Linked DNA regions of Cereibacter sphaeroides 2.4.1. The protein of the gene in region 1 interacts with the protein of each later gene in a pairwise test. Links are inferred from orthologs where the notes say so. Each region holds a gene or a part of one and is shown on either strand. Other genes may lie near its edges.

Region 1 (15,734 bases):
CGGGGTAAATCGGGGCAGGACGGGCACACGCATGATCTGGCGGAGGACACAACCTTCGACGGCCGAAGTCGATAAACCCAAAGGGTTCGACGATTTCGAGTTGCGGTTGGGCGACCTGATGCGCGGTGAGCGGGCGACGCTCGGCAAGTCGCTGCTCGATGTCCAGCGCGAGCTGAAGATCAAGGCCACCTATATCGCCGCCATCGAGAATGCCGACGTGTCGGCCTTCGAGACGCAGGGCTTCGTGGCGGGATATGTGCGCTCCTATGCGCGCTATCTCGGCATGGACCCGGACGAGGCCTTCGCGCGCTTCTGCCACGAGGCGAACTTCACCACGATGCACGGCATGGCCGTTTCGGTGACCGGCGCGCGCCGCGATACCGGTCCGCGGTCCCGACCGCAGGGCGAGGGGCGCGATCCGCTGGCGGATCCGAATGCGCTGTTCGTACCCCGGGGCGAGAGTGTGCTGGCCAGCATCGAGCCCGGCGCGGTGGGATCGGTTCTGGTCCTGCTCGCGCTGATCGGCGGCATCGGATACGGCGGCTGGGCGGTGCTTCAGCAGGTGCAGCGCGTGCAGGTGGCGCCGGTCGATCAGGCGCCGCAGGTGGTGGCCGAGATCGACCCGCTGGGCAGCGTCGGCACGGTGGCGCCGCTCGTGCGGTCCGAGCCTGCCTCCGACACGATGGATCTCGCCGCCGCCGATCCGGCGCAGCCCGACCTCATGGGGCGGCTCTATCGTCCGCAGGCCCAGGCGCTCGACGTGCCGGTGCTGGTCTCGCGCGACGGGCCGATCGCGGCCATCAATCCGCGGATGAACGACAGCGTCCAGCAGGCCTCGCTCGAGCTGCCCGCGATCCCCGCCACGGCCGCTGCCGTGCCGGTGGAGGAAGAGGTGCAGGTGGCCGAGGCCGCGCCGCCGACGGTCGAGCTTCTGGCCGTGCGCCCCTCGTGGGTGCGGGTGCAGGCGGCCGACGGGACGGTGCTGTTCGAGAAGATCCTCGACGCGGGCGAACGCTATGTCGTGCCGCAGATGGAAGAGCCGCCGGTGCTGCGCGCGGGCAACTCGGGCTCGCTCTATTTCGCCGTCAACGGCGAGACCTACGGCCCGTCGGCGCCCGGTGCGCAGGTGGTGAAGAACGTGGCCCTCTCGCCCGAGGCGCTCACCGGCAAATATGCCATGGCGGACCTGACCGGCGACGCGGATCTCGCGCGCTACGTCACGGTCGCGCAGAACGAAACCCGCTGACCCCCGCGCGGATGTGATCGCGCGGGCGCGCCGTGCCTTGCCCGAGGGGCAGGGCATTTGGGCGCAGCCGGTTGTGCCGATGCCGCTGCGGGTTTAAGTTGCACGCGACCATCACCCGAGGTTTCCACCCATGTCGCTCAATCATGTCCGCCCCTGGCGCAACATCCACCGCCGCAAGTCGCGGCAGATCATGGTGGGCAATGTTCCGGTGGGGGGCGATGCGCCGATCTCGGTGCAGACGATGACGAACACCATCACCGCCGACGCGCCCGCGACCATCGCGCAGGTGCTCCGCGCGGCCGAGGCGGGGGCCGACATCGTCCGCGTGTCGGTGCCCGATGAGGCCTCGACCCGGGCGCTGAAGGAGATCGTGGCGGCAAGCCCGGTGCCGATCGTGGCCGACATCCACTTCCACTACAAGCGCGCCATCGAGGCGGCCGAGGCGGGCGCGGCCTGCCTCCGGATCAACCCGGGCAACATCGGCGATGCGAGCCGGGTGCGCGAGGTCATCAAGGCCGCGCGGGATCATGGCTGCTCGATGCGGATCGGGGTGAATGCGGGCTCGCTCGAAAAGCATCTGCTGGACAAGTATGGCGAGCCCTGCCCGGAGGCGATGGTCGAGTCGGGCCTCGATCACATCAAGATTCTTCAGGACAACGACTTCCACGAGTTCAAGATCTCGGTGAAGGCCTCGGACGTGTTCCTTGCCGCCGCGGCCTATCAGGCGCTGGCCGATGCGACGGATGCGCCGATCCATCTCGGGATCACCGAGGCGGGCGGGCTGACCGCCGGCACGGTGAAATCGGCCGTGGGTCTGGGGAACCTCCTCTGGTCGGGGATCGGCGACACGCTGCGGGTCTCGCTCTCGGCGGACCCGGTGGAAGAGGTGAAGGTCGGCTACGAGATCCTGAAGTCTCTGGGCCTCCGCCACCGCGGCGTCACCATCATCTCCTGCCCCTCCTGCGCGCGGCAGGGCTTCGACGTCATCAAGACGGTGGCGGAACTCGAGGATCGGCTGGCCCATGTCACCACCTCGATGAGCCTTTCCATCATCGGCTGTGTGGTGAACGGCCCCGGCGAGGCGCTGATGACCGACATCGGCTTCACCGGCGGCGGCAACGGCTCGGGGATGGTCTATCTGGCCGGCAAGCAGGCCCACAAGCTCGGCAGCGAGCGGATGATCGACGAGATCGTGTCGATGGTCGAAAGCCGTGCGGCCGAGATCGAGGCCGAAAAGCTCGCGGCGGCCGAAGCGGCCGAGTAACGCACCGTCGCAAACGCGAGCGGCGGCCTCAGGCCGTCATCGCGGATCGCCTCGCGCGGATGCGGTCACCCGGAGCATGACCTTGGGAAGCCGGGCCGGATCGTGAGGAAAGTCGGCCCGCAGGCTGCCGTTCGCGCTTCGTGAACGGCAGGGACCGGGACCGCAGCCCGAGCCCCATGAGTTGCGGCTGTCAACCCTGTCGCGAAGAAGCGGCGGGCAGGGGTCTGCGGCCCGCCTCTGCGTGTCTTTCGCCCCGCGGGAATGCCTCCGGCTCGGGCTTCTCCAAAAGAAAAGGCGCCCCGGAGGGCGCCTTGGGGCTCGGTCGCAGCGGGCGCTCAGCCCTTGCGCTGGCCTTCGACGATCTGGCGCATCCCGTCGAGCGGCACATAGCCGCGCACCATGGTGCGGTCGACGACGAAGGTCGGCGTGCCCGAGATCTCGAGCGTTTCGGCGAGCTTGTGGTTCGCGGCGATCACCGCCGTGACCTCGTCCTTGTCCATGTGGGCGAGGATCGCCGCGCGGTCGAGCTTCATCTCGTCGGCGAGCCGGCCGAGCGCCTCGGTCGTGATGTCGCCGCGGAAGGTGATGAGCTTGTCGTGCACCGCCTTGTAGGGCTCGGGGCCCGCGATCTGCAGCACGGAGATGGCGAAGCGCGAGGCCAGCACCGACTCCTCGCCGAGGATCGGATATTCCTTCAGCACGAAGCGGATGTTGCCATCGGAGGCCACCAGCTCCTCGACCTCGGCATTGGCCTTGCGGCAGTAGCCGCAGCGGTAGTCGATGAACTCGACCACCGTGATGTCGCCCTGCAGGTTGCCGCCGGCCCAGCTGGCCGGATCGGTGTAGATTTCCGAGGAATGGTCCTGAAGCCGGGCGAGGTCGGCATTGACCTGATCGAGCTGCTGGCGCTGTTCGAGCGCCGTGAAGGCCTCCATCAGCACCTCGGGATTCTCGAGCAGATAGGCCCGGACCTCGGCGCGAACGGCCTCGCGCTCGGCGGCGCTCATCTCGGCCCGGGCGGCGGGAGCGAGGGCGAGGGCGCCGGCGAGGGCGGCGGCACCGAGGGGGATCAGTCTCATGGAAAGGCTCCGGTTGGGGCGGGTCAGGGTCCGGCTCGCGGGTCAGGACAGGAACACCGATCCGGTTCATTTGGCAACCCGGATATGCGGCAGGGCGGCGGCGGGCCGCCATTGACCTTCGCGCCCCGGTGTCTCAGGAACGGCTGGCAAAGTGTAAGAGGCTGAGGATGCGGGTTTCAAGGCGCGGGGCGGTCGATCCCTTCATCGTGATGGATGTGATGGAGCAGGCGCGCAGGCTGGAAGCGACGGGGCGGGCGATCGTCCATATGGAGGTGGGCCAGCCGGGCACCCCGGCCCCGGCGGGGGCGCGGGCGGCGCTCGCGCGCGCCATGGAGGAGGGGCCGCTCGGCTATACGGTGGCGCTCGGCCTGCCGGAACTGCGGCAGGGGATCGCCGATCTCTACCGGCGCTGGTACGGCGTCGAGCTCGATCCGGGGCGGGTGGTGGTGACGGCCGGCTCCTCCTCGGCCTTCCTTCTGGCCTTCACCGCGCTCTTCGAGGCGGGCGAGCGGGTGGCGCTCGGCGAGCCCGGCTATCCGAGCTATCGCCAGATCCTGCGCGCGCTCTCGCTCGAGCCGGTGGGGATCCCCACGGAGGCCCGGAACCGGCTGCAGCCGGTGCCCGCGGATCTGGAGGGGGTGGAGGATCTGGCGGGGCTCATCGTGGCCTCGCCGGGCAATCCGTCGGGGACGATGCTTTCGAAGGAGGCGCTGGACGCGCTGATCGCCCATGCGCAGGCGCGCGACATGGCCTTCATCTCGGACGAGATCTATCACGGGCTGGATTATGGCACGAGATCCGTCTCGGCGCTGGAGATCACCGACGATGTCTATGTGATCAACTCCTTCTCGAAATATTTCTCGATGACCGGCTGGCGGCTCGGCTGGCTCGTGGTGCCCGAGGACCATGTGCGGCGCGTCGAACGGCTGGCGCAGAACATGTTCATCTGCCCGCCCCATGCGAGCCAGATCGCGGCGCTGGCCGCCCTCGACTGCACGCAGGAGCTGGAGGCGAACCGCGCGGTCTATGCCGAGAACCGGCGGCTGATGCTGGAGGGGCTGCCGAAGGCGGGATTCACGCGCTTTGCGCCGCCGGACGGGGCCTTCTATGTCTATGCGGATGTCTCGGACCTGACCTCCGACAGCCTCGCCTTCGCGGCGGAGATCCTCGAGGAGGCGGGGGTGGCGGTGACGCCGGGGCTCGATTTCGATCCCCTGCGGGGCGGGCGGACGCTGCGCTTCTCCTATGCGCGGGCCACTGAGGATATCGTCGAGGGGCTGGCGCGGCTCGAGGCCTTCATGGCGGCGCGCCGGCGCTGACGGCGGAGCCTCCGGCGGGGATATTTGGGCCAGAATGAAAGGGCGCGGATGGAGGGGCTGAGGCGGAGGAGCGGGGGGGCGCTCAGGTCGGTCGCGGCGGGTCTTCTTGCGGCGTTGCTCGCGCTGTCAGGGGCTGCGGCGCAGGAGCTGAGCGGGCTCGCGCGGCTCATGCCCGACGGATCCTCGATCGGGGCGCGCGGCTGGAGCGGGGTCTCGGTCGAGCTGCAGTTGAGCCAGCCGGTGCCCTGGCGGGTGCGGGTGATGGACGGGCCGCCGCGGCTGGTGATGGATTTCCGCGAGGTCGAGTTCGGCCCGGTCGAGGATCTGGCGCGGGACACCGACCGGGTGACGGCGGTGCGGGCGGGCAGCTTCCGCCTGGGCTGGTCGCGGCTGGTGCTGGAGCTGGCCCGGCCGATGGTGGTCGAGAGCGCGGACATGCGGACCTCCGACGGGGCGCGGATCGCGATCCGGCTGCGCAAGGCGGATGAGGCGGAATTCGCGGCCCGGGCCGCGGCGCCCGAGCCGCCGGGCTGGGCGTTGCCGAAGGCCGCCGACCTGCCGCGGCCGGTGCAGGGGGCGGGGCCGCTGACGGTGGTGCTCGATCCGGGCCATGGCGGCATCGACCCGGGAGCCGAGCGGGGCGGGGTGAGCGAGGCGAGCCTGATGCTCACGCTCTCGCGCGAGCTGAAGGAGGCGCTGGTGCGGGACGGCACCTTCCGCGTGGCGGTGACGCGGGCGGAGGATGTGTTCGTGCCGCTCGAGGACCGGATCACGCTGGCGCGCGAGGCGGGGGGGCAGGTGTTCGTCTCGCTGCATGCCGATGCCATCGCGGAAGGCGAGGCAGTGGGGGCCACGCTCTATACGCTGGCCGAGGAGGCGTCGGATGCGGCGGCGGCGGCCCTGGCCGAGCGGCACGACCGGGACGATCTGCTGGCGGGGATCGACCTCACCGGCCACGACGATCTGGTGGCGGGCGTGCTGATGGATCTGGCGCGCACCGAGACGGGGCCGCGGAACGAGCGGCTGGCACTGGCGCTGGAAGCGGCCATCAAACGGCGGCAGATCGCCATGCACCGCCATCCCCGGCAGGCCGCGGGATTCTCGGTGCTGAAGTCGCCGGACATGCCGTCGATTCTCGTCGAGACGGGCTTCATGTCGAGCGATGCCGACCTCGCGCGGCTGCGCGATCCGGGCTGGCGGGCGCGGATGGTGATCGCCCTCGTGGAAGGTCTGAAGGTCTGGGCGCGCGAGGATGCGGCGCTGAAGGACATGCTGCGGCGCTGATCGCGAAATCGCGAAGCGCGGGGGTTGGGCATGTTTTGCTCTTCCGGCCGCCCGCATGTATAAGGGCCGCCAACCAGAGGGGGCACCGCCATTGTTGAGGTTCGTAGGCTCGGTCTTCGGGGCCATCTTCACCGCGATCACGCTGGGGCTGCTTGCGCTCGCCCTCACGATCGGGGCGGTGTTCTGGATGTATTCGCGCGACCTGCCGAGCCATGAGAGCCTCGCCCAATATACGCCGCCGACGATCAGCCGGATCTATTCGGGCGAGGGGCGGATCATCGACGAATTCGCACAGGAGCGGCGGATCTTCGCGCCGATCGAGGAGATCCCCGACCTGGTGAAGAACGCCTTCATCTCGGCCGAGGACAAGAACTTCTACACCCACCACGGCTACGATGCCCGCGGCATCGCCGTGGCGGCCTTCGAGGCGGTGCGCTCGCGCGGCAAGACGGTGCGCGGCGCCTCGACCATCACCCAGCAGGTGATGAAGAACTTCCTCCTGTCGGGCGACCGGACGGGCGAGCGGAAGATCAAGGAGATCATCCTCGCCACCCGGATCGAGGAGACGCTGCCCAAGGACAAGATCCTCGAACTCTATCTGAACGAGATCTTCCTCGGGCAGAACAGCTATGGCGTGGCGGCGGCGGCGCAGACCTATTTCAACAAGACGCTGTCGCAGCTGACCCCGGCCGAGGCCGCAACGCTCGCCTCGATGCCGCAGGCGCCGAGCCAGTATCACCCGGTGCGGGCGAAGGAGCGGCTGACCCAGCGGCGCAACTATGTGCTGCGCGAGATGTTCGAGAACGGCTATATCGACGAGGCCACGCTGACCTCGTCGCTGAACGAGCCGCTGCGCTCGGTGCAGAACGGCGATTATCCGGCCTTCCGCGAGGCGCTGCCGCCGCGCGACTATTTCACCGACGAGATCCGCCGCCAGCTCTCCTCCGAGTTCGGCGAGCAGGAATTCTTCGGCGGCGGCCTCACGATCCGCGCCACCATCGACCGGGAGCTGCAGGAGGAGGCGGCGGCCGCCCTGCGCGTGGGGCTCGAGAAATACGACCGCAACCTCGGCATCTGGCGGGGAACGCGGCAGACGCTGCCCGCAGACAAACTCGGTTCGGAGGCCGACTGGCGGGCGGCGCTGGCGGCGGCCCGGGTGCCGCGCGACGTGCCGGGCTGGCATCCGGCGGTGGTGCTCGAGGTGGGCGACAGCGCGGCCCGCATCGGGATCGAGGGCGTCGAGGAGGACGAGGACGGCCATTACATCCCGGCCGAGGATGTGACCTGGGCGCGCAAGCGGCAGGCCGACGGCAAGCTCGGGCCCAAGGCGCGCAGGGCGGGCGATCTTCTCGCGGTGGGCGACGTGGTGCTGGTGCGCGAGGTGACGGGCGAGGACGGCAGCTTCCGCCGCTGGTCGCTGCGCCAGGTGCCCGAAGTGCAGGGCGCCTTCATGGCGATGGACGTGAATTCGGGCCGGGTGCTCGCCATGCAGGGCGGCTTCTCCTACCAGTATTCGGTCTTCAACCGCGCCACCCAGGCCACGCGCCAGCCGGGGTCGAGCTTCAAGCCCTTCGTCTATGCGGCGGCCCTCGATTCCGGCTTCACGCCGGCGACCATCGTGATCGACGCGCCCATCGAGGTGCAGACGGCGCAGGGGCTCTGGACGCCGAAGAACGCGTCCGGGAAATATTACGGGCCCACGCCGCTGCGCACCGGGGTCGAGCAGTCGCGGAACCTGATGACGGTGCGGATCGCGCAGGAGATCGGCATGGACACCGTGGCCTCCTATGCGGAGCGCTTCGGCGTCTACGACCGGATGGGGCAGTTCCTCGCCAATGCGCTCGGCGCAGAGGAGACGACGCTCTTCAAGATGGTGGCCGCCTACGCCATGTTCGCCAACGGCGGCGAGCGGGTGCAGCCCACTCTGGTCGACCGGGTGCAGGACCGCTTCGGTCGCACGATCTATCGGCACGATCAGCGGATCTGCGACGACTGCGCCCAGCCGCTGCTGCCCGAGGGTCGCGCGCCGCACATCACCTCGAAGCGCGAACGGGTGATGGATGCGATCACCGCCTATCAGCTCACCTCGATGATGGAGGGCGTGATCAAGCGCGGCACGGGGCGGGGGATCAACCTGCCGGTGCCGGTGGCGGGCAAGACCGGCACCACGAACGACGCCAAGGACGTCTGGTTCATCGGCTATACCTCGAACATCGTCGCGGGCTGCTACATCGGTTACGACCAGCCGCGCTCGATGGGCTCGGCCTCGGGCGGCGGCTTCTGCGGCCCGGTGTTCCAGAGCTTCATGACGAAGGCCGTGAAGAAATACGGCGGCTCCGAGTTCCGCGTGCCCCCGGGCGGCTATTTCATGAAGATCGACCGGTTCACCGGCGCGCGCCTGCCCGACGATGCGACGGGCGACAATGTGGTGGCCGAGTATTTCCGTCAGGGCGAGGATCCGGTCTTCGGCATGGGCGCCTGGGTCGACGGCGGCTTTGCCATGGGATCGAACCTGCCGCTGTTTGCTTATGGCGAGGAGGAGACCGAGCAGGGCGCGACCGTCACCACTGCCACGGGCGAGCGGAAGGTCATTCCCAAGAAGGCCGATTTCGGCACGCTCAGTTCCGGCGGTCTCTACTGACGCGGCCGTCCTGTCGCAGGCGCGGCCCGGCCTTGCCCGGTCCGCGCCTTCGCGCTATCACCCCCGCCTGAACCGATCCCCGCCTGAACCGTTCGAGGACCTTCGCCCATGCGCACCGAGACCCAGAACCAAGTCGAGGCCATCCGGCGCTCGCTCGCGCTGCTCGGCCAGCGCATGGATCTCGAGACCGCGCCGCACCGGCTCGAGGAATTCGACGCGATGATCGAGGACGGCAACCTGTGGAACGATCCGGCCCGCGCGCAGAAGCTGATGCGCGAGCGCCAGCAGCTCATGGACCAGCTCTCGACCTACAGGCTGATCGACACCGGGCTGCGCGACAATGTCGAGCTGATCGAGCTCGGCGAGGCCGAGGGCGACGAGGAGATCGTGACCGAGGCCGAGGCGTCGATCCGCGCGTTGGTCGAGACGGCCCGCGCGAAGGAGCTCGAGGCGCTGCTCGACGGCGAGGCGGACGGCAACGACACGTTCCTCGAGATCAATGCGGGCGCGGGCGGCACCGAGAGCTGCGACTGGGCCTCGATGCTGGCGCGGATGTATGTCCGCTGGGCCGAACGCAAGGGCTACAAGGTCGAGCTGCAGTCGGAATCGGCGGGCGAGGAGGCGGGCATCAAGTCGGCTGCCTACAAGATCTCGGGGCCGAACGCCTATGGCTGGCTGAAGTCGGAGAGCGGCGTTCACCGGCTGGTGCGGATCTCGCCCTACGACTCGGCGGCGCGGCGGCACACCTCCTTCTCGTCGGTCTGGGTCTATCCGGTGGTGGACGACAATATCGAGATCGAGATCCCTGCGAACGACATCCGCATCGACACCTATCGCTCGTCCGGTGCGGGCGGACAGCACGTCAACACCACCGACTCGGCGGTGCGGATCACCCACCTTCCCACCAATATCGTCGTGACCTCCTCGATGAAGTCGCAGCACCAGAACCGCGAGGCGGCGATGAACGCGCTGAAGGCCCGGCTCTACCAACTCGAGCTCGACAAGCGGAACGCCGCGATCAACGCCCAGCACGAGGCCAAGGGCGAGGCGGGCTGGGGCAACCAGATCCGCTCCTATGTCCTTCAGCCCTATCAGATGGTGAAGGACCTGCGGACGGGCGTCGAGACCTCGGACACGCAGGGCGTGCTCGACGGCGATCTGGACCGGTTCATGCAGGCGACGCTCGCGCAGGATGTGGCCGGCAAGAGCCGCGCGGAAGCCAACGCCGAAGAGTAAGCCTCGCGCGGCGCGGCTGCACCGGCGGCGCAGGGCTGTCGCCCGCGCGGCGGCAGGCCGTTGCAGTGCCCGCGAAAGGGGCAGGCGGAGCAGTGAGCCACCCGCTTTGCGCTTTCCTTCAGTGCAGCGTCCCTACGCTGAAAATCCATTTTAACGTCTAGAAGCTCACGCGCCGGGCCCCGCAGAGGGCGGGTGCAGCCATCCGTTTCGCGCCTGCCTCCAACCCGCGGCGGTCCTGCAGCGGCCCGCGCGCTGCGCCTCCGCCCTTTTTCCGAGGGCAGCGCGACCAAAAGCTGAGGTGCAGAATCATCTTGGTGCTGCACGGCACCTGCGCTTAGGCTCTCTCCTACGAGAAGGAGGAGTCTCGGAATGTCGCAAAGCTACCTGGAATCGGCCGAGGCCGTTCCGGAGGTGCGCTTGCTCACCCCGGAAGACCTGCGGCTTGTGCTATTTGCCGGAATGCGTGACTTCAGACGCGCCCCGGCCTTCGGTTTGTTCTTTGCCGCCACCTATGTGATCTTTGGCTGGATCATTCTCTATGCGCTCACCACGAGCGGAAATCTCTGGTGGATCTTGCCCGCTGCTGCGGGCTTTCCCATCCTCGGCCCCTTCATCGCCTGCGGCCTCTACGAGGTCAGCCGCCGGCTGGAACTGGGCCTGCCGCTGCACTGGGGGGAGGTGCTCGGCGTGATCCTCAGCCAGAAGGATCGCCAGATCCCGTCCATGGCGGCGATCGTGGTGATCTTCTTCCTGTTCTGGAACTTCCTGTCCCACATGGTCTTCGCCCTCTTCATGGGGATGCAGCCCATCGTGAACATCTCGAGCTCGTTCGAGTCTTTCCTGACGGCGCACGGGCTCACGCTGCTCGTCGTCGAGCTTCTGGTGGGCGCGGTCTTCGCGAGCATCCTGTTCTCGATCACCGTGGTCAGCCTGCCGCTGCTCCTCGACCGCGAGATCGATTTCGTGACCGCGATGATCACCAGCGTGCAGGTGGTGCAGGCCAATCCGGTGCTGATGCTGTCGTGGGGCATCACCATCGCGGGGATCCTGTTCTTCGCCATGCTGCCCGGATTTCTCGGATTGCTGATTGCCCTGCCGGTGCTGGGCCATGCGACCTGGCATCTCTATCGCCTGGCGCTCGACTGATCTGCGCCGGGCCGCCCCAGGGTGGCCCGGAGGATTGCCTGCACCCGCCGGGCTGGGGCGAAGTCGATGTCCCGATCTGGCGCGGGGACGGGCCGGCCGGCGTCGGAGAGAGGCCGTGGGAACCGACAGCCGCTGCCATGCAAAAGGGCGCCCGATGGGCGCCCCTGGTCGTGCCGGTCCGACGGCGAAGACGGATCAGAGATCGGCGGGTTTGGTGGCCTGCGGGGCCGGGGCCGCCTGCGGAGCCGCGGAGGCGCCGCCTTTGCCGCTCTGAAGCGGATCTTCCTGCCGCTGAACGGAGCCCTCGAAATGGGCGCCCGACTCGATGGCGATGGTCTTGTGGATGATGTCGCCCTCGACGCGGGCGGTCGAGGTCAGGCGCACCTTCAGGCCGCGGACGCGGCCGATGACGCGGCCATTGACCACGATGTCGTCCGCCACGATCTCGCCGCGGATCGTGGCGCTCTCGCCCACGGTCAGCAGGTGCGCGCGGATGTCGCCTTCGACCGTGCCTTCGACCTGAATGTCGCCGGTCGTGCGCAGGTTGCCCACCACCGTCAGGTCAGACGACAGGACCGAGGCGGAAGGCTTGGGTTTCGGCGCGCCGGGCGCAAAGTCGGTCGAGGGTTTCTGCACGGGAGCTTCCTGATTCTTCGGCCTTTCGGCCTCGCCCTGTTTGGGACCGGGCTCGTTGATTCTGCTCTTAGAAAACATCTTTCGCCGCCTTGATGAAGGTCATCGGGTTGACGGGCGAGCCGTCCACGCGGACCTCATAGTGAAGATGGGTGCCGGTGGACCGGCCTGTTGAGCCCATATCACCGATCCGGTCGCCGCGCGATACCCTTTGTCCCTTCTCCACCCGGATTCGGGACAGGTGGCCGTAGACGGTCTGGATGCCGAACTCGTGGCGGATCTTGATGACCTTGCCATAGCCGCTGGCCGTGCCCGCCTGGATCACCACGCCGTCGGCGGTGGAATAGATCGGGCTGCCGCTCGCGCCGGCCATGTCGATGCCCTCGTGGCGGCGGTTGCCGCGCCCGAACGGGTCGTTGCGCCCGCCGAAGCCCGAGGTGTAGCGGAAGGCGGTCTTGACCGGCATCGAGAAGGGCGCCTTGGTGGCCGCGAGCCGGTAGAGGTTCATGCGGTCGAGCCCGTTCAGGATCTCGTTGGCGCGGCGCTCCTCGGGGGTGAGATCGCCGCCGCCCATTGTCGAGACCGTCAGCTTCGAGAGTGGGCCGCCCTGACCCGAATAGCCGCGGCGCACCTGCTTCAGCAGCGAGTCGGTCGAGAGGCCCGCGGCGCGGAACATCTTGTCGAGCGGTTCCATCGAGACGGTCACCGCTTCCTCGAGCCGGCCGAAGATGAGGTCGTTGCGCGCCTGAAGCTCGGCCTTCTCCTGCAGGACCTCCTCGGTCTCTTCCTTGGCCAAGAGCACGGCATTGGCCATGTCGTCACGCTGGCGGGCGGTGGCCGCGAGCGTGGAGGACAGCTGGTCGAGCGTCGCCTCGGCATCGGCCATCCGCGAGCCGTCGGTGCGCGCCGAGCCGGTCTGTTCGGCCAGCGCGACCGTCACGCGCTCGGACTCCTCGCGGGCGTCGTCGCGTTCCTTGATGGTGCGGATCAGCGTGTCCTGCAGCACCTCGATGCCGGTCTCGAGTTCCTTGCGGCGATCCTCGGTGGCGAGGAGCGCCGTCTGCATCTTCGAGACCTCGGCGAGCGCGAGGTTGAACCGCTCCTGCGCGCGCACGGCTTCGTCGGCGCGGCGGTCGCGGTCGGCGGAGAGGGCATTGAGGCGGGATTCGTAGAGCGCCTGCTGGCGCTGGGTCTGGTCGCGGGTGCCGCCCGCGGTCACCGAGTCCATCAGCACGATGGAGGTGGCGAGGATCGTCCAGCTTACGAGGAGCGTGCCGCCGGCGAGAGCGGCGAGCTGCGTCACGGGTCGGAGCCGGATGAAGCGCGTGTCGCTATCGGATTTAAGAAAAAGCCGACGCTCCGGAAGGATGCGTTCGAGGCTCGTGTGAATCCGATAATGAAGTCGCGTCAGCACCGGTCGGTCCCGTTTGTTGTTGCGCGGTGACGAACCTTCGCCGACGCCGGGTCGGCCTTCCTGTCCCCGCAGACTGACTAGCCAGCGGTCGGCAGGGCTGCAACAAGTTTGACCAATCGAGGGAGGGCGAAGGCGAAACCTTGCCCGAATGGGCGAAAACTTGCCGATCTGGAGAAAGTTCCGTCAGGCGGGGGGCTTTTTCGGCGGAAGCTTGCCGAAGCATCTCCGGCCGTGACGATTCTGCAACAGGCCGGATCCCGCCACCGGTTTTGCACCCGCCGCTGGGAGGGGGCGGGCGGGCAAGATCGATGCCCGTCCTTCGGGCGGCTGCGGGCCTTCATGGTTGGCGCCCGCCACTTCGGCGGGCGCGGAGGAGGCCTTACCCCCGCCGCTCCGGCGGGCGCGGGCCGTCAGAGCGAGCGGGCCGCTTCGAGCACCTCGGCCGCATGGCCCCGCGCCGTCACCTTGCGCCAGACGCGGGCGATCCTGCCCTCGCCGTCGATCAGGAAGGTGGAGCGTTCGATGCCCATGTAGGTCTTGCCATACATGTTCTTCTCCTTCCACACGCCGTAATCTTCGGCGGTGGTCGCGCCCTCGTCCGAGGCGAGCACGATCCCGAGCCCGTGCTTGGCGCAGAACTTGTCGTGCGATTTCACGCTGTCCTTCGAGATCCCGATGACGGTGGTGCCGATCTCGGCGAACTGCGGCGCGAGGGCGGTGAATTCCTGCGCCTCGAGGGTGCAGCCCGAGGTATCGTCCTTGGGATAGAAGTAAACCACCACCTTGCCGGGCCGAAGGCCCGACAGGGACACGGTGGACCCGCCATCGCGCGGCAGGGTGAAATCGGGGGCGGTCTGTCCGGCATCGGTCATGGGCGGCTCCTTGCTGAGGGACTGGTCACGGCAGTTTTAGTTGTTCAACAGTCCCGGTAAAGGCAAGCCCATGCTCGGGAAAAGGATCTGATGGCAGAGAGCGGCGAGCGGCAGGCATCGGAGCGGAAGGGGCGGTCGCGGCGCGGCCGGGCGTCGCTGTGGTTGCTGCTCAGTCTCGCGCTGGTGGCGGCCGTCGCGTGTTTTGCCACGCTGGCCTTCACGGGGCGGCCGCTGCCCTTGCCCGGCTGGGCGGTGACCGAGGCCGAGACGCGGATCAACCGGGCGCTGGAGCCTGCGCTGTCGGTCTCGCTCGGGGGGCTCGTGCTGACGGTGGAGCCGAACTGGATCCCGCGGCTCCGGCTCGACGATGTGCGCCTGCGGCAGGCCGACGGGCGCACGCTCGTCACGCTGCCCGAGGCGCGGGTGGTGTTCGACCGGGGCGCCGCGCTGCGCGGCGCGCTCCATCCCAAGACCATCACCCTCTCGGGCGCGCGCATCGCGCTGCGCCGGCTGGCCGACGGGCGCTTCGACTTCGCCATGGGCGAGCAGGGCGGCACCTTCCGCCTCGCAAGCTATGCCGAACTGCGCGAGACGGTGGACCGGCTCTTCGCCCAGCCGGTGCTGGCGGACCTCCGGCGGATCGAGGCGGAGGGCACGACGCTGACGCTCGATGACCGCCGCGCGGGCCGGACGTGGCAGGCGGGGGACGGGCGTCTCACGCTGGTGAACGGGCCCGACCGGCGCGCGCTCGAGATCGGCCTGACACTTCTGAATTCCAAGGGCCGCGCGCCCGCGCAGGCGCTCGTGACCTTCGTCACCACGCCCGGCAGCCCCGAGGCGCGGATCTCGGCCACGGTCGATCATGTGGCGGCTGCCGACATCGCCGCGCAGGCCGCCCCCGTGGCCTGGCTCGAGGTGCTGGATGCGGCGCTCTCGGGCCGCTTCTCGGCGGCGCTCGACGGCGAGGGGCGGCTCACGCGGCTCGAGGCGGGGCTCGACAGCGGCGAGGGGGCGCTGCAGCCGCGGCCCGAGACCAGACCCATCGCCTTCGACAAGGCCGGGCTCGCCTTCGCCTACGATCCGGGACGCGAGCGGTTGAACCTCACCCGGCTCGAGGTGCAGGGCCGCTCGATCCGGCTTTCGGCGCAGGGGCACGCCTATCTGCCGGGGGTCTCGCGCGGGTTGCCGAGCGAGATCCTGGCGCAGATCCGGGTCGAGGATGCCAGCGCCGACCCCGAGGGCCTGTTCGAGACGCCGGTCCATTTCTCGGAAGGGGCGCTCGATCTGCGGATGCGGCTCGATCCGTTCCGGGTGGACATCGGGCAGCTCGCGCTGGTCGAGCAGGGGCGGCGCCTGTCGGGGCGCGGCCATGCCTCGGCCGAACCGGGCGGCTGGCGCGTGGCCTTCGACCTCGGGCTGAACGAGATCTCGCATTCCGACCTGCTCGCGCTCTGGCCGCTGTCGCTGGTGTCGAAGACCCGGGAATGGCTGGAGGAGAATGTGCAGGAGGGGCGGCTGTTCGAGGTCGAGGCCGGCCTGCGCATGAGCCCCGGCCACGAGACGCGCCTGTCGCTCGGCTACGAGTTCCGCGACGGGGACG
Region 2 (15,640 bases), 720 kb from region 1 along the record:
TCCCGACGGCTACCGCTACGAGGGCGACTGGGTCGAGGGCCAGCGCCACGGCCGGGGCACGGCCACCTATGCCGACGGCACGGTCTATACCGGCCAGTTCGTGCGCGGCCAGCGCGAGGGAGAGGGCGAGATCGTGATGGCCGACGGCTTCCGCTACAAGGGCGGCTGGAAGGCGGGCGAGATCGACGGCGAGGGCATCGCCACCTACGCCAACGGCGACGTCTACGAAGGCACCTTCAAGGCCGGCAAGCGGCAGGGCCAGGGCGTGATGCGCTATGCCACGGGTCAGGAGAGCGCGGGCGAATGGAAGGACGGGATCCTCGCCGAGCCTGCCGCCGAGGCCCCCGCCGGGGAGGCTCCCGCCCCGGCCGAGGATGCCACGCCCCCCGCCGAGGCCTCCACCGCCGACTGAACCGGCCCCCGGCGGAAAGCCCGCCGGGACAGCCCGTCCGTCGCGCCCTCACGGCTCGGATCCCGACAACCGCCGTCGAACGCGGGGATCGCACCCTCGCGGCCCGGCAGGTCCGGGCGCGGGACCGCGTTCGGTCTTCGCCGCCTCTCCGGCAACGGCCGGACAGAAGACTGCATCACGGCCTCACCGCCGCGAACCGCGGGCCCGGACGGGGCGCCGCATCGCGCCCCTGCCGCTTCTCAAGGGAGAAACGGCCGGCCATCCGCTAGGTCCTTTCGGGCAGAACAGCCCCGGCTCCGGGACATGGCGGGGCGCCGAGCGCGTCCCGGCCCCCAGGAAGGAGCCGCCGGGGATCGGCGGCCGGGGCCCCGGCCGCCACCTCCATCCCGGGACACGGCGGGGTGCCGAACGCATCGCGACCCGCAGGTAGAAGTCCCGGCCGAGGGAGGGCCGGGACTTCCGGCCGCGGACGAGGGAGCGCCGCGGCGTCCGAGGCGTCAGTTCGCCTCGTAATTCTGCAGCACCTGCGCGAAGAGCGGCTCGAGCCGCGCTTCGGCCCGCGCCGGCTGCGGCACGGACATCGCCTCCTCGAGATTGAGGGGCGCGCCCACCTGAATCAGCGCCACCATGCCCATGCCGTAATAGGGCATGCTCTTCACGCCCCAGACTCCCTCCTGCGTGAGGGTGATGGTCACGGGGCGGTTCATCTCGCCGCGGAAGCCGCGCGCGCCGAGCGGCAGCATCCCCGGGATGATCTCCGCATTGAAGCCCTTCTCGACGGGCAGGAAGGTCACGGTATCGCCGACCTTCGCCTGGATGAAGGCGGGCTCGAAGGCCTTGGCGCCGGTCGAGCCGTTATGGACCATGGCGATCTCGTAGTTCGCGGCGCCGGCGGGTAGCGCGAGGGCCGCGGCCAACCCCGCGGCAAGGCCGATCATCGGAAGGTTCGCAAGCATCTCCATCGTCCTTTCTGGCAAGAGGTTCCGCTGACAGAACCTGTCTACGCCCGACCGCCCCGCGCCGTGTTGCGGTGAGTCAACCGCAGCCGCGACCTGCCCGCGCAGGCAGAAACGCCGTGGCATCCCTGCGTCGGATGCAGCCCTGACACGAGCGGGCCCCGGGACCCCGTGCGGCCCTCGGCGCCCCGTCGGACCTCGGGTCTCCCGCAGAAGCGGAGGCCCTGCCCGGAGGAAAAAGCGCCATGCCCCGTCACTTTCGCACTTTCCTTTTGCGCCCTGCTCCGTAATATCCGCGCCATGACACGGGACCGCACCATCGCGATCAGCTCCGCCACGCCCCTCCGGGCTGTGGCTGCCCGTGCGCTTCTTCTCCTTAGCTGCCTCTGAGCGTGCCCTTGGGCGCGACCGCTCGGAGGTGACCAGCGCCCGGGACCGAAGCTGAGCACAACGAGAGAATTCACATGACCGACACGACCAAGACCGCCTCCGAGCAGGACCGCGTCCTGATTTTCGACACCACGCTCAGGGATGGCGAACAGTCGCCCGGCGCGACCATGACGCATGACGAGAAGCTCGAGATCGCGGCGCTGCTCGACGAGATGGGCGTGGACATCATAGAGGCGGGCTTCCCCATCGCCTCCGAGGGCGATTTCGAGGCCGTCTCGGCCATCGCGCGGCAGTCGAAGAACGCCACGATCTGCGGCCTCGCGCGGGCCAACTACAAGGACATCGACCGCTGCTGGGAGGCGGTGCGCCACGCGAAATCCCCCCGCATCCACACCTTCATCGGCACCTCGCCGCTGCACCGGGCGATCCCGAACCTCGACATGGACCAGATGGCCGAGCGGATCCACGACACGGTGAGCCACGCCCGCAACCTCTGCGACAATGTGCAATGGTCGCCGATGGATGCGACGCGGACCGAGCACGATTATCTCTGCCGCGTGGTCGAGATCGCGATCAAGGCGGGCGCCACCACGATCAACATCCCCGACACGGTGGGCTACACCGCCCCGCGCGAAAGCGCCGACCTGATCCGGATGCTCGTCGAGCGCGTGCCGGGTGCGGACACGATCGTCTTCGCCACCCACTGCCACAACGATCTGGGCATGGCGACGGCGAACGCGCTGGCGGCCGTCGAGGCGGGCGCGCGGCAGATCGAATGCACGATCAACGGCCTCGGCGAGCGCGCGGGCAACACCGCCCTCGAAGAGGTGGTGATGGCGCTGAAGGTGCGCAACGACATCATGCCGTTCCGCACCGGCATCGATACGACCAAGATCATGAACATCAGCCGCAAGGTCGCCACCGTCTCGGGCTTCCCGGTGCAGTTCAACAAGGCCGTCGTCGGCAAGAACGCCTTCGCCCACGAGTCCGGCATCCATCAGGACGGGATGCTGAAGAACGCCCAGACCTTCGAGATCATGCGACCCGCGGACGTGGGCCTCGCCGACACGTCGCTGGTGATGGGCAAGCATTCGGGCCGGGCGGCGCTGCGCGCCAAGCTCAAGGATCTGGGCTACGATCTGGCCGACAACCAGCTGAACGACGTCTTCGTGCGGTTCAAGGCGCTCGCCGACCGCAAGAAGGAGGTCTATGACGACGACATCGTCGCCCTGATCCAGGATCAGGTGACCTCGGCCGAACATGACACGCTGCAGCTCAAGCGGCTGCGCGTGGTCTGCGGCACCGACGGCCCGCAGGAGGCCGAGATGACGCTCTCGGTCGAGGGGGTGGACCATGCCATCGACGCGACCGGCGACGGGCCGGTGGATGCGGCCTTCAACGCGGTGAAGATGATCTATCCGCACCATGCCAAGCTGCATCTCTATCAGGTCCATGCGGTGACCGAGGGCACCGACGCGCAGGCGACGGTCTCGGTCCGGCTCGAGGAGGACGGCAAGATCGCCACGGGTCAGGCCGCCGACACCGACACGGTGGTGGCGAGCGTGAAGGCCTATGTGAACGCGCTGAACCGCCTGATCCACCGTCGCCAGAAGTCGGCGCCGGGCGCGGACATGAAGGACGTGCATTACAGCTCGCACGCCTGAGCGGGGCCGGCCGCCCGACGGGCGGCCCCCTTATTGGACCATGGCTCCATCGGATCGGGCCGCCTCACGGGCGGCCCGTCTCGTTCGGGCCTGCCGCCCTGCGCAGGATCGGCCCCCTGCCCCGGACTCGGCACAGACCCTGCCCGGTCAGGCTCTGCGACAGGCCCCGCGATGATAGGGAGAGGGTCAGAGGATCGGCAGCCGCCGCGCGGCAAGCACCACCGGCACCGCGAGAAGCGACGCGAGGCAGAGCCCGATCAGCGTGCGCAGCGTATCCCCCATCTCGACGTCGTAGGTGAAATGCAGCACCGCGATATGGACGAGATAGAGCGCCGTCGCGAACTGGCCGAAGTCGCGGCTCCGGCCCATCAGCCTCCGGCCCTTCACGGTCAGGAACAGGGCCGGGCAGACCAGCGCCAGAGAGGCGAAGATCTCGAACACCGGATCCTCGCGGTTCCAGACCATGTTCGCCCCCCATTCGGCCAGCAGGAGCGCCGAGGCCGCAGCCAGCACCGCCGGGGTGCCGAAGCGCGCGAGCCTCTCCTCGTGCCGCGCGATGAGCACGCCCGCCACGAGGAACGGAAAGCCCATGAAGAGGAAGTTGCGATAGGTCTGCACCCGGTTCAGCAGATCGTCGACCGGCGGCTCGAAGAGGTGGAAATTGCCCGCATACTGGATGCCCACGCCACAGGCGAAGGCCAGAAGCGCGGTTCCCGCCAGCACCCGCTCGCCCAACGGCCTCAGCGCCGCCACGAGAAGCCCCGCGAGCAGCAGCGCCAGCAGATACCAGAGGTGATAATAGCCGAAGAACAGCACCTCGCGCCCGAAGGCCGGCACCTTCAGCGCCCCCGGCAGCCAGAGCGGCGCATAGAGCGCCATCCAGATCCCATAGAGCAGCGCCACCCGCCGCGCCCAGAGCCAGAGCCCGCGGTCGAGCTGCCTCTCGAGATAATAACCGTTGATGACGAGAAAGGTCGGCACGGCGATCCGGAACAGGCAGTTGGTGAAGAAGTCGGAGGCCATCGGATGCAGGTCGCGCAGGAAGCCCGCATGAAGCCCCACGACCATCACGGCCATCACGATCTTGAGAGCGTCGAGCGACAGGTTCCGCAGCGGCGGGCTTGGAGCGGCGGAGGGGGACAATCTGCTTCCTCATCTTGTCGGACGGGCGGAAGCTAGCGCGGCGCGCGGCCACGGCAAAGGCGGCGAAAGCGGGCAGGCGAGGCAGCGCCTCACTTTTCTGCGCTCGTCTCGACCGAAACCGCCGGGCTTCCGGCCGCAGGACAGGCCCCGTCCTGCCCGCCTCCCCTCCCCCATCTCGACCGGCACCGGCAGCCCGGAGGAGCCCTCCATTCCGCCGGGCGCGCGGATTGACGCCGTCCCCTCCTGTCAGGGGCCTTTCCCTCTCGGCGCACCCTTCCTATAAGCAGGGCGCCTGCCTCGCCGAGAGTCGCGGGTATTTCCTTCTTCGCAGGACAGGATCAGCAGAGCATGTCGTTTCTCACCGGCCTCTTCTCGTCGGACATGGCCATCGACCTCGGCACCGCGAACACGCTGATCTACGTTCGCGGCAAGGGCATCGTGCTCAGCGAACCTTCGGTGGTGGCCTACCATGTGAAGGACGGCAAGAAGCAGGTTCTGGCCGTGGGCGAGGACGCCAAGCTGATGCTGGGCCGCACGCCGGGCTCCATCGAGGCCATCCGCCCGATGCGCGAGGGCGTGATCGCCGACTTCGACACCGCCGAGGAGATGATCAAGCACTTCATCCGCAAGGTGCACAAGCGCACGACCTTCTCGAAGCCGAAGATCATCGTCTGCGTGCCGCACGGCGCGACTCCGGTCGAGAAACGGGCGATCCGCCAGTCGGTCCTGTCGGCCGGCGCCCGCCGCGCGGGCCTGATCGCCGAGCCGATCGCCGCGGCCATCGGCGCGGGCATGCCCATCACCGACCCCACCGGCAACATGGTGGTGGATGTGGGCGGCGGCACGACCGAAGTGGCGGTGCTCTCGCTCGGCGACATCGTCTATGCCCGCTCGGTGCGGGTCGGTGGCGACCGGATGGACGAGGCGATCGTGGCCTATCTCCGCCGCCACCAGAACCTGCTGATCGGCGACTCCACCGCCGAGCGGATCAAGACCTCGATCGGCACCGCGCGAATGCCCGACGACGGACGCGGCCAGTCCATGACGATCCGCGGCCGCGACCTGTTGAACGGCGTGCCGAAGGAGACCGAGATCAATCAGGCGCAGGTCGCCGAGGCGCTGGCAGAGCCCGTGCAGCAGATCTGCGACGCGGTGATGCAGGCGCTGGAGGCCACGCCCCCGGATCTCGCCGCCGACATCGTCGACCGCGGCGTGATGCTGACGGGCGGCGGCGCGCTGCTCGGCGATCTCGACCTTGCGCTCCGCGAGCAGACCGGCCTCTCGATCTCGGTGGCCAACGAGTCACTGAATTGTGTGGCCCTCGGCACCGGCAAGGCGCTGGAATACGAGAAACAGCTCCGGCATGTGATCGACTACGAAAGCTGACGGCCCCGCCGCCGGCTCTGAGAGGGAGCGCCCTTGGCCCGAGACCGGACCAGACCGGAGGATTTCACCCGTCCGCTGCGCCGCATCCTCGTCGGCGGGCTGGTCCTGCTGCTGCTCGGGATCTTCCTGATCTGGCGGATCGACAGCCCGCGCGTCGAGCAGTTCCGCGCGGCGCTGATCGACCGCGTGGTGCCCTCGTTCGAATGGCTGATGACGCCCATGACCAAGGTCGCGGGCATGGTCGAGAACTTCCAGTCCTACACGCGGATCTACGAGCAGAATCAGGAGCTGCGGCGCGAGCTTCAGCAGATGAAGGCCTGGAAGGAAGCGGCGCTTCAGCTCGAGCAGAAGAACGCGCGGCTTCTGGACCTCAATCAGGTGCGGCTCGATCCGAAGCTCACCCATGTCACGGGCGTCGTGCTGGCCGACTCGGGCTCGCCCTTCCGCCAGTCGGTCCTGTTGAATGTGGGCGCACGCGACGGCATCCGCGACGGTTGGGCCACGATGGACGGGATCGGCCTCGTCGGCCGGATCTCGGGCGTCGGCCGCACCACGAGCCGGGTGATCCTGCTCACCGACACGAGCAGCCGCATCCCCGTGACGGTGCAGCCCTCGGGCCAGCGCGCCCTGTTGACAGGTGACAACTCGCCCTCCCCGCCGCTCGAATTCCTCGACAAGCCCGACCTCGTACGGCCGGGCGACCGGGTGGTGACCTCGGGCGACGGCGGGGTCTTCCCGGCCGATCTTCTCGTGGGACAGGTGGCGCAGGGGCCGGATCGCCGGCTCCGGGTGCGGCTTGCGGCCGATTACGGGCGGCTCGAGTTCCTGCGCGTGCTGCGCAGCCACGAGCTCGAACCGATCAGCGATCCGGGCAAGCTGGTGGCCGAGCCCCCCGCCCCGCCCGCCCCCGCTGCGGTGGAGGGTGCCGATGGCTGAGGGTGTGCGCCGCCGCGTCTGGCTTTATCCCACGGCCTTCGTGGCCATCGCGGCCTTCCTGGTGGTGCTGCGCCTGCTGCCGCTCGGCCTGCGCGCCGGAGCCTGGCCGGGCCCGGACCTCCTGCTCTGCCTGATCCTCGCCTGGGTGATCCGGCGGCCCGACTACCTGCCCGCGCCGCTTCTGGCGGTGGTGCTCCTGCTCGAGGATCTGCTCCTCATGCGCCCGCCGGGGCTCTGGGCCGCGCTGGTGCTGGTGGCCACCGAGTTCCTGCGCTCGCGCGCGGCCCTCACGCGCGAGCTGAGCTTTCCGGTCGAGTGGCTGCTCGTCTCGGGCGTCATGCTCGCCCTGCGCTTCGCCGAGCGGACCATCGCCGCGCTGGCGCTCCTGCCGCAGCCCGCGCTCGGCGAGCATCTGTTGCAGACCGCGATGACCATCCTCTGCTATCCTCTGATCGTCGGCTGCTGCTGGCTGCTTCTGGACCTGCGCAAGCCCGCGACGGGAGAACTCGACGCCTTCGGGAGACGCATGTGAGACGATCCGCCCGCGATTCCGAGGACAGCGCCCGCAAGGTGAACCGCCGCGCCCTCTTTCTGGGCGGCGCCATGACGGCCATGTTCGCCGTGCTCGGCGCGCGGATGCGCTATCTTCAGGTGGATCAGGCCGACGAGTTCAAGCTCCTGGCCGAGGAGAACCGGATCAACATCCGGCTGATCCCGCCCACACGCGGCCAGATCTTCGACCGCAACGGCCGCCTGATCGCGGGCAACGAGCAGAATTACCGCGTCGTCATCACGCGCGAGGATGCGGGCGACGTCGAGGCCGTGCTGCGCCGGCTGGCCGACGTGATCCCGCTGACCGAGCCCGACATCGAGCGCGTCATGACCGAGGCCAAGCGTCACAGCCCCTTCGTGCCGATCATCGTGGCCGACCGGATGGCGTGGGACGATCTGTCGAAGGTGGCGATCAACGCGCCGTCCCTGCCCGGTGTCACGCCCGAGGTGGGCCTGAGCCGCGCCTATCCGCTCGACACCGACTTCGCCCATGTGGTGGGCTATGTGGGCCCGGTGAGCGAGAACGACCTCGCCAAGATCGAGGATCCGGATCCGCTGCTGAAGATCCCCGAGTTCCAGATCGGCAAGATCGGTGTCGAGACCTGGATGGAGGGCACGCTGCGCGGCAAGGCCGGCACCAAGCGGATCGAGGTGAACGCCTACGGCCGCATGATGCGCGAGATCGACCGGGTCGAGGGCGATGCGGGCGACGACATCCGGCTGACCATCGACGCCGAGATCCAGGATTTCGTGCAGGCCCGCCTCGGCGCCGAGAGCGCGGCGGCGGTGGCCATCGACGTGATCACGGGCGACATCCTCGCGATCTGCTCGTCGCCCTCGTTCGATCCGAACCTCTTCGTGCGCGGCATCTCGTTCAAGGATTACGCGGCGCTGACCGAGAACGACCACCGGCCGCTCGCCAACAAGGCGGTGCAGGGCGCCTATCCGCCGGGATCGACCTTCAAGATGGTCACGGCGCTTGCTGCCCTCGAGGCGGGCGTGATCACGCCGGAGACCTCGGTCTATTGCCCCGGCCACTACGAGACCGGCGGGCGGCGCTTCCACTGCTGGAAGCGCGGCGGGCACGGCATGGTGTCGCTCTCGCGCTCGCTGTCGGAAAGCTGCGACGTCTATTACTACGACATCGCCCAGCGGGTCGGCATCGACAAGATCGCCGAGATGGGCCGCAGGCTCGGGCTCGGGATGCGCCACGACCTGCCCATGTCGGCCATCACCGAAGGCATCATGCCGGACAAGGCCTGGAAGCGGCAGCGCTACGAGCAGGACTGGCGGATCGGCGACACGATCAACGCCTCGATCGGGCAGGGTTATGTGCTGGCCTCGCCCCTGCAGCTCGCGGTGATGACGGCACGGGTGGCGAGCGGGCGGGCGGTGCAGCCGCGCCTCGTGCGGTCGGTGGGCGACAGCGAGCTGCCGGTGCCCGAGGCGCCGCCGCTCGGCGTCGACGGCTCGCTGCTGCGCTCCGTCCGTCAGGGCATGTATGCCGTCATCAACGAGCGGCGCGGCACCGGCCACACGAACCGGATCGTCGATCCGGCGCTGGTGATGGCGGGCAAGTCCGGCACGAGCCAGGTGCGCAACATCTCGGCCGCCGAACGGGCGCGCGGGGTCATCTCGAACGACCAGCTGCCGTGGAACCGGCGCGACCATGCGCTCTTCGTGGGCTTTGCGCCCTTCGATGCGCCGCGCGTGGCGGTGGCTGTCGTGGTGGAACATGGCGGCGGCGGCTCGTCGGTCGCGGGCCCGATCGTGCGCGACGTGATCCTGCGCTGCCTGACGCCCGGGCCGCTGCCCCCGCTCTCGGCCTATCCCCAGAGCCAGCGCGCCCGGATCGAGACGCTGCTCACCAGCCTGCCACTGCGCAAGATCGAACCCGAAGTCACCACCCGCTCGCGGGCCTGAGGCTGCCATGAGCTTTCTCGAATATCGCGTGAAGACCGCCCCCACGGGCCTTGCCAAGGTGCTCCACATCAACTGGGCGCTGGTGCTGCTGGTCACGGCCACGGCCTCGGTCGGCTGGCTCATGCTGACCTCGGTCGCGGGCGGCGACATCGACACCTGGGCCGGGCCGCAGATGAAGCGTTTCGCCGTGGGCCTCGTGCTGATGTTCAGCGTGGCCTTCGTGCCGATCTGGTTCTGGCGCAACATGGCGGGGCTGGCCTACATCGTGTCGCTGGCGCTTCTCGTGGTCGTCGAGTTCTTCGGCACCGTGGGGATGGGCGCGCAGCGCTGGATCGCGCTCGGCCCGGTGGTGCTGCAGCCCTCGGAAATGGCCAAGGTCACGCTGGTGATGATGCTTGCGGCCTATTACGACTGGCTCGATCCGAAGAAGGTCTCGCGCCCGCTCTGGGTGCTGCTGCCGGTGCTCATCATCCTCGTGCCGACGGCGCTCGTCGTGATCCAGCCGAACCTCGGGACGGCCCTCCTTCTGCTGATGGTGGGGGCGGCGGTCATGTTCCTTGCGGGGGTGAGCCTGTGGTATTTCGGCGTGGTGGCCGCGATGGGCGTGGGCGCCGTCTTCTCGGTCTTCTCGCTGCGGGGCACGCCGTGGCAGTTCCTGCATGACTACCAGTATCGCCGGATCGACACGTTCTTCGACCCCACGGCCGACCCGCTCGGGGCGGGCTACAACATCATCCAGGCCAAGATCGCGCTCGGCTCGGGCGGCTGGGCGGGCAAGGGCTTCATGCAGGGCACCCAGAGCCGGCTGAACTTCCTGCCCGAGAAGCACACGGACTTCATCTTCAACACTCTGGCCGAGGAATTCGGCTTCGTGGGCGCGGCCTCGCTTCTGGTGCTCTATGCGCTGGTGATCGCCTTCTGCGTGGCCTCGGCGATGCAGAACCGCGACCGGTTCTCGTCGCTGCTGATCCTCGGGATCGCGGCCAACTTCTTCTTCTATCTCGCGGTGAACCTGTCGATGGTGATGGGCATGGCCCCCGTCGTGGGCGTGCCGCTGCCGCTGGTCAGCTACGGCGGTTCGGCCATGCTGGTGCTGATGGTGGCCTTCGGCCTCGTGCAGAGCGCGCATGTCCACCGGCTGAGGTGATCTCGCAGACGGTCGGGCGGAGGTCTTTGCCCGTCAGGGCGGTGGTGCCTGCGCGTCCGCCACTTGTCCCTGCCCATCGGCAGGGCCTTGAAGGGCAGCCCAAGGCGCCGATTTGCCTGCCGCGGGCTCGGGCAGCCCTGCCGCGGAAGGGACCTCGCCGGGCGGGCGTCTAACGGTGGCGGCGGAAGACGCGGTTGCGGGCGTAGAGATCCTCGAGCCGCTTCATCCGCTCTTCCGTCTGCTCCCAGGTCAGGCTCTGCACCGCCGAGATCAGGCTCTCGACCAGCACCAGCATTGCGACCGTCGAGTCCCAGGCTGACGGCACCTCGATCTGGCAGGAGAAGGTGTGGCGCGCATGGACCGCCGCGGGCGAGATCCAGCGGTCGGTCATCAGCACCACCTCGACCCCCTGCTCGACCGCCATCTCGGCCACCTGCAGCACCATGTTCTCGTAGCGGCGGATGTCGAAAAGCAGGAGGATGTCGCCCCGCCCCATGTCGAGGAGCGCCGGCGGCCAGGTGCTCGACATGTCGGACATGAGCGTGACCTCGGGACGGGTCACCTTCATCAGGGTGGCGAAATAATCGGCGAGCGCATGGGTGATGCGGCCGCCGAGGACGAAGATCCGCCGCTCGGGATCCGCAAGGAGGCGCGCCGCCGCATCGAACTCGGCATGGTCGATCTGGCTCAGCGTCGCCTGAAGATTGGCCACCACCGCATCGGCGAACCGGTTGAGGATGTGGGTGTCGGGCACCCCGCCGGCCCAGCGGTCGTGCTTGGCCAGAGGCGAAAGGAGCATCGCCTCGACCTCGCCGCGCAGGCCCGACTGGAAGTCGGGATAGCCCTTGAACCCCAGCTTCTGCACCAGACGCACCACGGTCGGCGTCGAGACGTCGGCCGCCTTGGCGAGCGCCGTGATCGAGCCGAGCGCCGCCACCGGATACTGCCGCAGGATATGCGTGGCAAGCTGGCGCTCGGCCCGGGTCATGTCGGGCAGCGCCGAGCGCATGAGTTCCTCGATGCTGGACAGGCCCATTCCGCCTCCTCACGTCCGCCGCTTGCGCGGGCATTGCGCGGCGGAATCCGCCTCCGCCGCAGTAAACATCTTAACAGCTTCGGTCGCGAAGAAAAATTCTTGACAGACCGGAGCCCCCCGGTGGAGCCTTTGTGGCAACAGGGAATGAATCGGACAATAATGACCTTCGCCGACATGACGCCGGATCGGTATCCGGCCATCCTCGAGAATGCGTCCGCGCGCAGCCGCTTCCTCTTGGTCTGCGAACATGCCTCGCATGCGATTCCGGGCCGCTGGGGCGATCTGGGGCTGCCGGAAGAGCTGCGGCAGGCCCATATCGCATGGGATCCGGGTGCGCTCGGACTGTCGCGCGGGCTGGCGCGGCGGCTTGACGCAGGCCTTGTTCACGCACCGGTGTCGCGGCTCGTCTACGATTGCAATCGGGCGCCGGATCAGCCGGGCGCGATGGCGGAGCGTTCCGAGATGCACGAGATCCCCGGCAATCGCCGCCTCTCTCCCGAAGAGCGCGCCGCGCGCACCGCGGCGATCTACGCGCCCTTCCACGCCGACCTGCGGGCCGAGATCGTGCGGCGCCTTGCCCAGGGCGTGCCCCCGGTGCTGGTGACGATCCATTCCTTCACCCCGGTCTGGCACGGAAAGCCGCGCGCGGTCGAGTTCGGCATCATCCACGACCACGATCCGGCCTTGGCGCTGGCCGTGCTCGAGGAAAGCCGCGACAGTGGACTCGTCTGCGGACTGAACGAGCCCTATTCTGCCGCCGACGACGTGACCCACACGCTGCGCCTTCAGGCCCTGCCCTATGGACTTGCGAATGTGATGCTCGAGATCCGCAACGATCTGATCGCCACGCCGGAGGCCGAAGAGGCCATGGCGGACCGGCTGGCCCCCATCCTCGCCCGCGCGCTCGGATCGCTCGCGGCGCCGGCCATGGCGGGCTGAGCCGATGCCGCGGGCCCTTGTCGCCTTCGTCCGGCTGGTCGACCGGCTGAACTACGGGATCGGCCGCTTCGCCATGTATCTGCTGTTCGTGCTGATGGGCGTGCTGCTCTGGTCCTCGGTCTCGAAGGTCTTCTTCAACCCGTCGCTCTGGACGCTCGAGATGGCCCAGTTCGTGATGGTGGCCTATTTCATCCTCGGCGGGCCCTATTCGCTGCAGATGGGCAGCCATGTGCGGATGGACCTGCTCTATGCCGACTGGCCTCTGCGCAAGAAGAGCTGGTGGGACGCGATCACGATCTTCGCCGTGATCCTCTATCTCGGCGTCATGCTCTGGGGCGCGGTCGACAGCACCCTCTATTCGCTGCAGTACAACGAGCGCAGCCCGACCGCCTGGCGCCCCTATCTCTGGCCCATCAAGATTGTGATGTGCGTGGGCTTCGTCCTGATGATCCTGCAATGTCTCGCGATCCTCGTCCGTGACATCGCCACGCTGCGCGGGAAGACGATCTGATGTCCTACGAGATGATCGCCATCCTGATGTTCTCGGCCATGCTGCTCATGATGCTGACCGGGCAGCGCGTCTTCGGCGTGATCGGCTTCGTGGCCGTGGTGGCCTCGCTCGCGCTCTGGGGCACGGGCGGGCAGAGCATGGGCTTCTCGGCCGCGATGAAGCTCATGAAATGGTATCCGCTGCTGACGCTGCCCATGTTCATCTTCATGGGCTATGTCATGAGCGAGAGCCGCCTCGCCGACGATCTTTACCGCATGTTCCATGTCTGGTTCGGCCCCGTGCCCGGCGGCCTTGCCATCGGGACGATCCTCCTCATGGTGCTGATCTCGGCCATGAACGGCCTTTCGGTCGCGGGCATGGCCATCGGCTCGACCATCGCGCTGCCCGAGCTTCTGCGGCGGCGCTACGACAAGCTGATGGTGACGGGCGTGATTCAGGCGGGGTCGAGCCTCGGCATCCTGATCCCGCCCTCGGTGGTCCTCGTGCTCTATGCGATGATCGCGCGCCAGCCGGTGGGGCAGCTCTGGCTGGCCGGCGTGGTGCCGGGGCTGATGATGGCGGGCATGTTCGTGGCCTACATCTGGCTCCGCTGCCGGCTGAACCCCGCGCTCGGCCCGGTGCTGCCGCCCGAGGAACTGGCCGCGGTGCCGCGGTCGGAAAAGATGCGCCTGCTGGCCGCCGGTCTCCTGCCGCTCGGCATCTTCGCCGCGATGATGGTGCCCTTCGTCAACGGCTGGACGAGCCTCGTCGAAAGCTCGGTGATCGGGGCGCTGGTGACGGTGCTGGCCGCGGTCGTGAAGGGCCGCTTCACCCGCGAGGTGTTCGAGACCTCGACGCGGGCGACGCTCGCCATCTCCTGCATGTTCATGTGGATCATCCTCGCGGCGCTGGCCTTCGGCGCGGTCTTCGACGGTCTGGGCGCCGTGCGCGCGATCCAGGGCTTCTTCGTCGACCGGCTGGAGCTGTCGCCCTGGACCATCCTCATCATGATGCAGCTCTCCTACCTCATCATGGGGATGTTCCTCGACGACACGGCGATGCTCGTCATCGTCGCGCCGCTCTATGTGCCGCTGGTGGGGGCGCTGGGGTTCGATCTGATCTGGTACGGCGTGCTCTACACGATCACCTGTCAGGTGGCCTATCTCACGCCGCCCTTCGGCTACAACCTGTTCCTGATGCGCGCCATGGCGCCGCCCGAGATCACCATCGGCGACATCTACCGCTCGATCGTGCCGTTCGTGGGGGTCATGGTGCTGGCGCTGGTGCTGGTGATGGCCTTCCCCGAGATCGCGCTCTGGCTGCCGGAGACGCTCTACGCCAAGTAACGATTCACCAACGAGAGGCGGCCCGAACCGCCCCGACCCATCAACGGAGGTATGACATGACGACCAGACGGAAGTTCATCACCACGGGCGCGCTCGCGGGGGCTGCGGGCCTTGCCGCGCCGGCCGTGACGCGGGCGCAGGCGCCGATCAAGTGGCGGATGCAGACCTATGCGGGCGCGGCCTTGGGCGAGCATGTGGTGAAGCCCGCGGTGGAGGCCTTCAACACCATCGCCCAAGGTCAGATGGAGATCGAGCTCTATTACTCCGACCAGCTCGTGCCCACGGCCGAGCTCTTTCAGGCGATGCAGCGCGGGACCATCGACTGCGTCCAGTCGGACGATGACTCGATGGCCTCGCCGACCGAGGTGACCGTGTTCGGCGGCTACTTCCCGCTGGCGCTGCGCTATTCGCTCGATGTGCCCGCGCTCTTCAACAAATACGGGCTGGGCGCGATCTGGGCTGAGGAATATGCCAAGGTGGGCGTGAAGCACATCTCGGCGGGCTCGTGGGATCCGTGCAACTTCTCGACCAAGAAGCCGATCAACAGCCTGAGCGACCTTCAGGGCCTGCGCATCTTCACCTTCCCCACCGCGGGGCGCTTCCTCACCCGCTTCGGCGTGGTGCCGGTGACGCTGCCGTGGGAGGATGTGGAGGTGGCGCTCCAGACCGGCGAGCTCGACGGGCTGGCCTGGTCGGGCATCACCGAGGTCTATACGGTCGGCTGGGCCAACGTCACCGACTATTTCCTGACCAACAACATCTCGGGCGCCTGGATCGGGCATTTCTTCGCCAACATGGACCGCTGGAACGAGGTGCCGCCGCATCTGCAGGAGCTGCTGCGCGTCTGTTTCGAACAGTCGCACTACTACCGGCAGCACTGGTACTGGGCCGGCGAGGCCTATCTGCGGGTGAACGAGACCAAGCTCAAGCTGACCACGATCCCGGATGCGGAATGGAAGCAGGTCGAGGATGCGGCCGTCGAGTTCTGGGACGAGATCGCGCAGGAATCCGAGGTGAAGGCCAAGGTCGTCTCGATCATCAAGGACTACAATGAGACGATGAAGAAGGCAGGCCCGCCCTACCGCTTCTCCTGATCCCCCGCTCCCGGGCGGCCCTATGCGGGCCGCCCCTCCGCACGCCCGCCCGCCCGCGACTGAACGAGGAAGAACATGCCCGGCAACATGACATTCGATGAGCTGAAGGAAGCGGTGGAGAGCGGCGGGATCGATACCGTGCTCGTGGCCTGTGTGGACATGCAGGGCCGCCTGATGGGCAAGCGCTTCCACGCGCAGTATTTCATCGACGGCGGGCATCACGAGA

What was found.
Region 2: the proteins of RSP_RS08025 (region 1) and mrdA interact in binary tests that used the Escherichia coli proteins (3 or more experiments, as listed by UniProt). The link is inferred for Cereibacter sphaeroides 2.4.1 from one-to-one orthologs.

What each region holds. Positions count from the first base shown.
Region 1 is NC_007493.2:1,658,880-1,674,613, reverse strand. The notes cover bases 5,966-9,058. They hold RSP_RS08025 (penicillin-binding protein 1A), read left to right. Parts: upstream 5,966-6,283; coding sequence 6,284-8,833; downstream 8,834-9,058. Other genes in these bases: prfB (peptide chain release factor 2), read left to right, coding at 8,942-9,058; RSP_RS08030 (N-acetylmuramoyl-L-alanine amidase), read left to right, coding at 5,966-6,192. Also shown: RSP_RS08050 (helix-turn-helix domain-containing protein), read left to right, coding at 32-1,246; ispG (flavodoxin-dependent (E)-4-hydroxy-3-methylbut-2-enyl-diphosphate synthase), read left to right, coding at 1,377-2,510; RSP_RS08040 (DsbA family protein), read right to left, coding at 2,846-3,589; RSP_RS08035 (pyridoxal phosphate-dependent aminotransferase), read left to right, coding at 3,757-4,908; more of RSP_RS08030, read left to right, coding at 4,957-5,965; more of prfB, read left to right, coding at 9,059-10,069; RSP_RS08015 (DUF2189 domain-containing protein), read left to right, coding at 10,439-11,215; RSP_RS08010 (bactofilin family protein), read right to left, coding at 11,411-11,929; RSP_RS08005 (M23 family metallopeptidase), read right to left, coding at 11,919-13,262; RSP_RS08000 (peroxiredoxin), read right to left, coding at 13,673-14,134; RSP_RS07995 (YhdP family protein), read left to right, coding at 14,225-15,734. UniProt on the Escherichia coli protein: Cell wall formation. Synthesis of cross-linked peptidoglycan from the lipid intermediates.
Region 2 is NC_007493.2:942,970-958,609, reverse strand. What follows is about bases 6,890-9,888. They hold mrdA (penicillin-binding protein 2), read left to right. Parts: upstream 6,890-7,415; coding sequence 7,416-9,362; downstream 9,363-9,888. Other genes in these bases: rodA (rod shape-determining protein RodA), read left to right, coding at 9,370-9,888; RSP_RS04680 (hypothetical protein), read left to right, coding at 6,890-7,419. Also shown: RSP_RS04710 (MORN repeat-containing protein), read left to right, coding at 1-412; RSP_RS04705 (pseudoazurin), read right to left, coding at 910-1,368; RSP_RS04700 (2-isopropylmalate synthase), read left to right, coding at 1,833-3,422; RSP_RS04695 (acyltransferase family protein), read right to left, coding at 3,609-4,565; RSP_RS04690 (rod shape-determining protein), read left to right, coding at 4,914-5,951; rod shape-determining protein MreC, read left to right, coding at 5,985-6,887; more of RSP_RS04680, read left to right, coding at 6,880-6,889; more of rodA, read left to right, coding at 9,889-10,509; RSP_RS04665 (MurR/RpiR family transcriptional regulator), read right to left, coding at 10,679-11,545; RSP_RS04660 (N-formylglutamate amidohydrolase), read left to right, coding at 11,705-12,484; RSP_RS04655 (TRAP transporter small permease subunit), read left to right, coding at 12,489-12,995; RSP_RS04650 (TRAP transporter large permease), read left to right, coding at 12,995-14,320; RSP_RS04645 (TRAP transporter substrate-binding protein), read left to right, coding at 14,377-15,414; RSP_RS04640 (glutamine synthetase family protein), read left to right, coding at 15,490-15,640. UniProt on the Escherichia coli protein: Catalyzes cross-linking of the peptidoglycan cell wall. Responsible for the determination of the rod shape of the cell. Is probably required for lateral peptidoglycan synthesis and maintenance of the correct diameter during lateral and centripetal growth.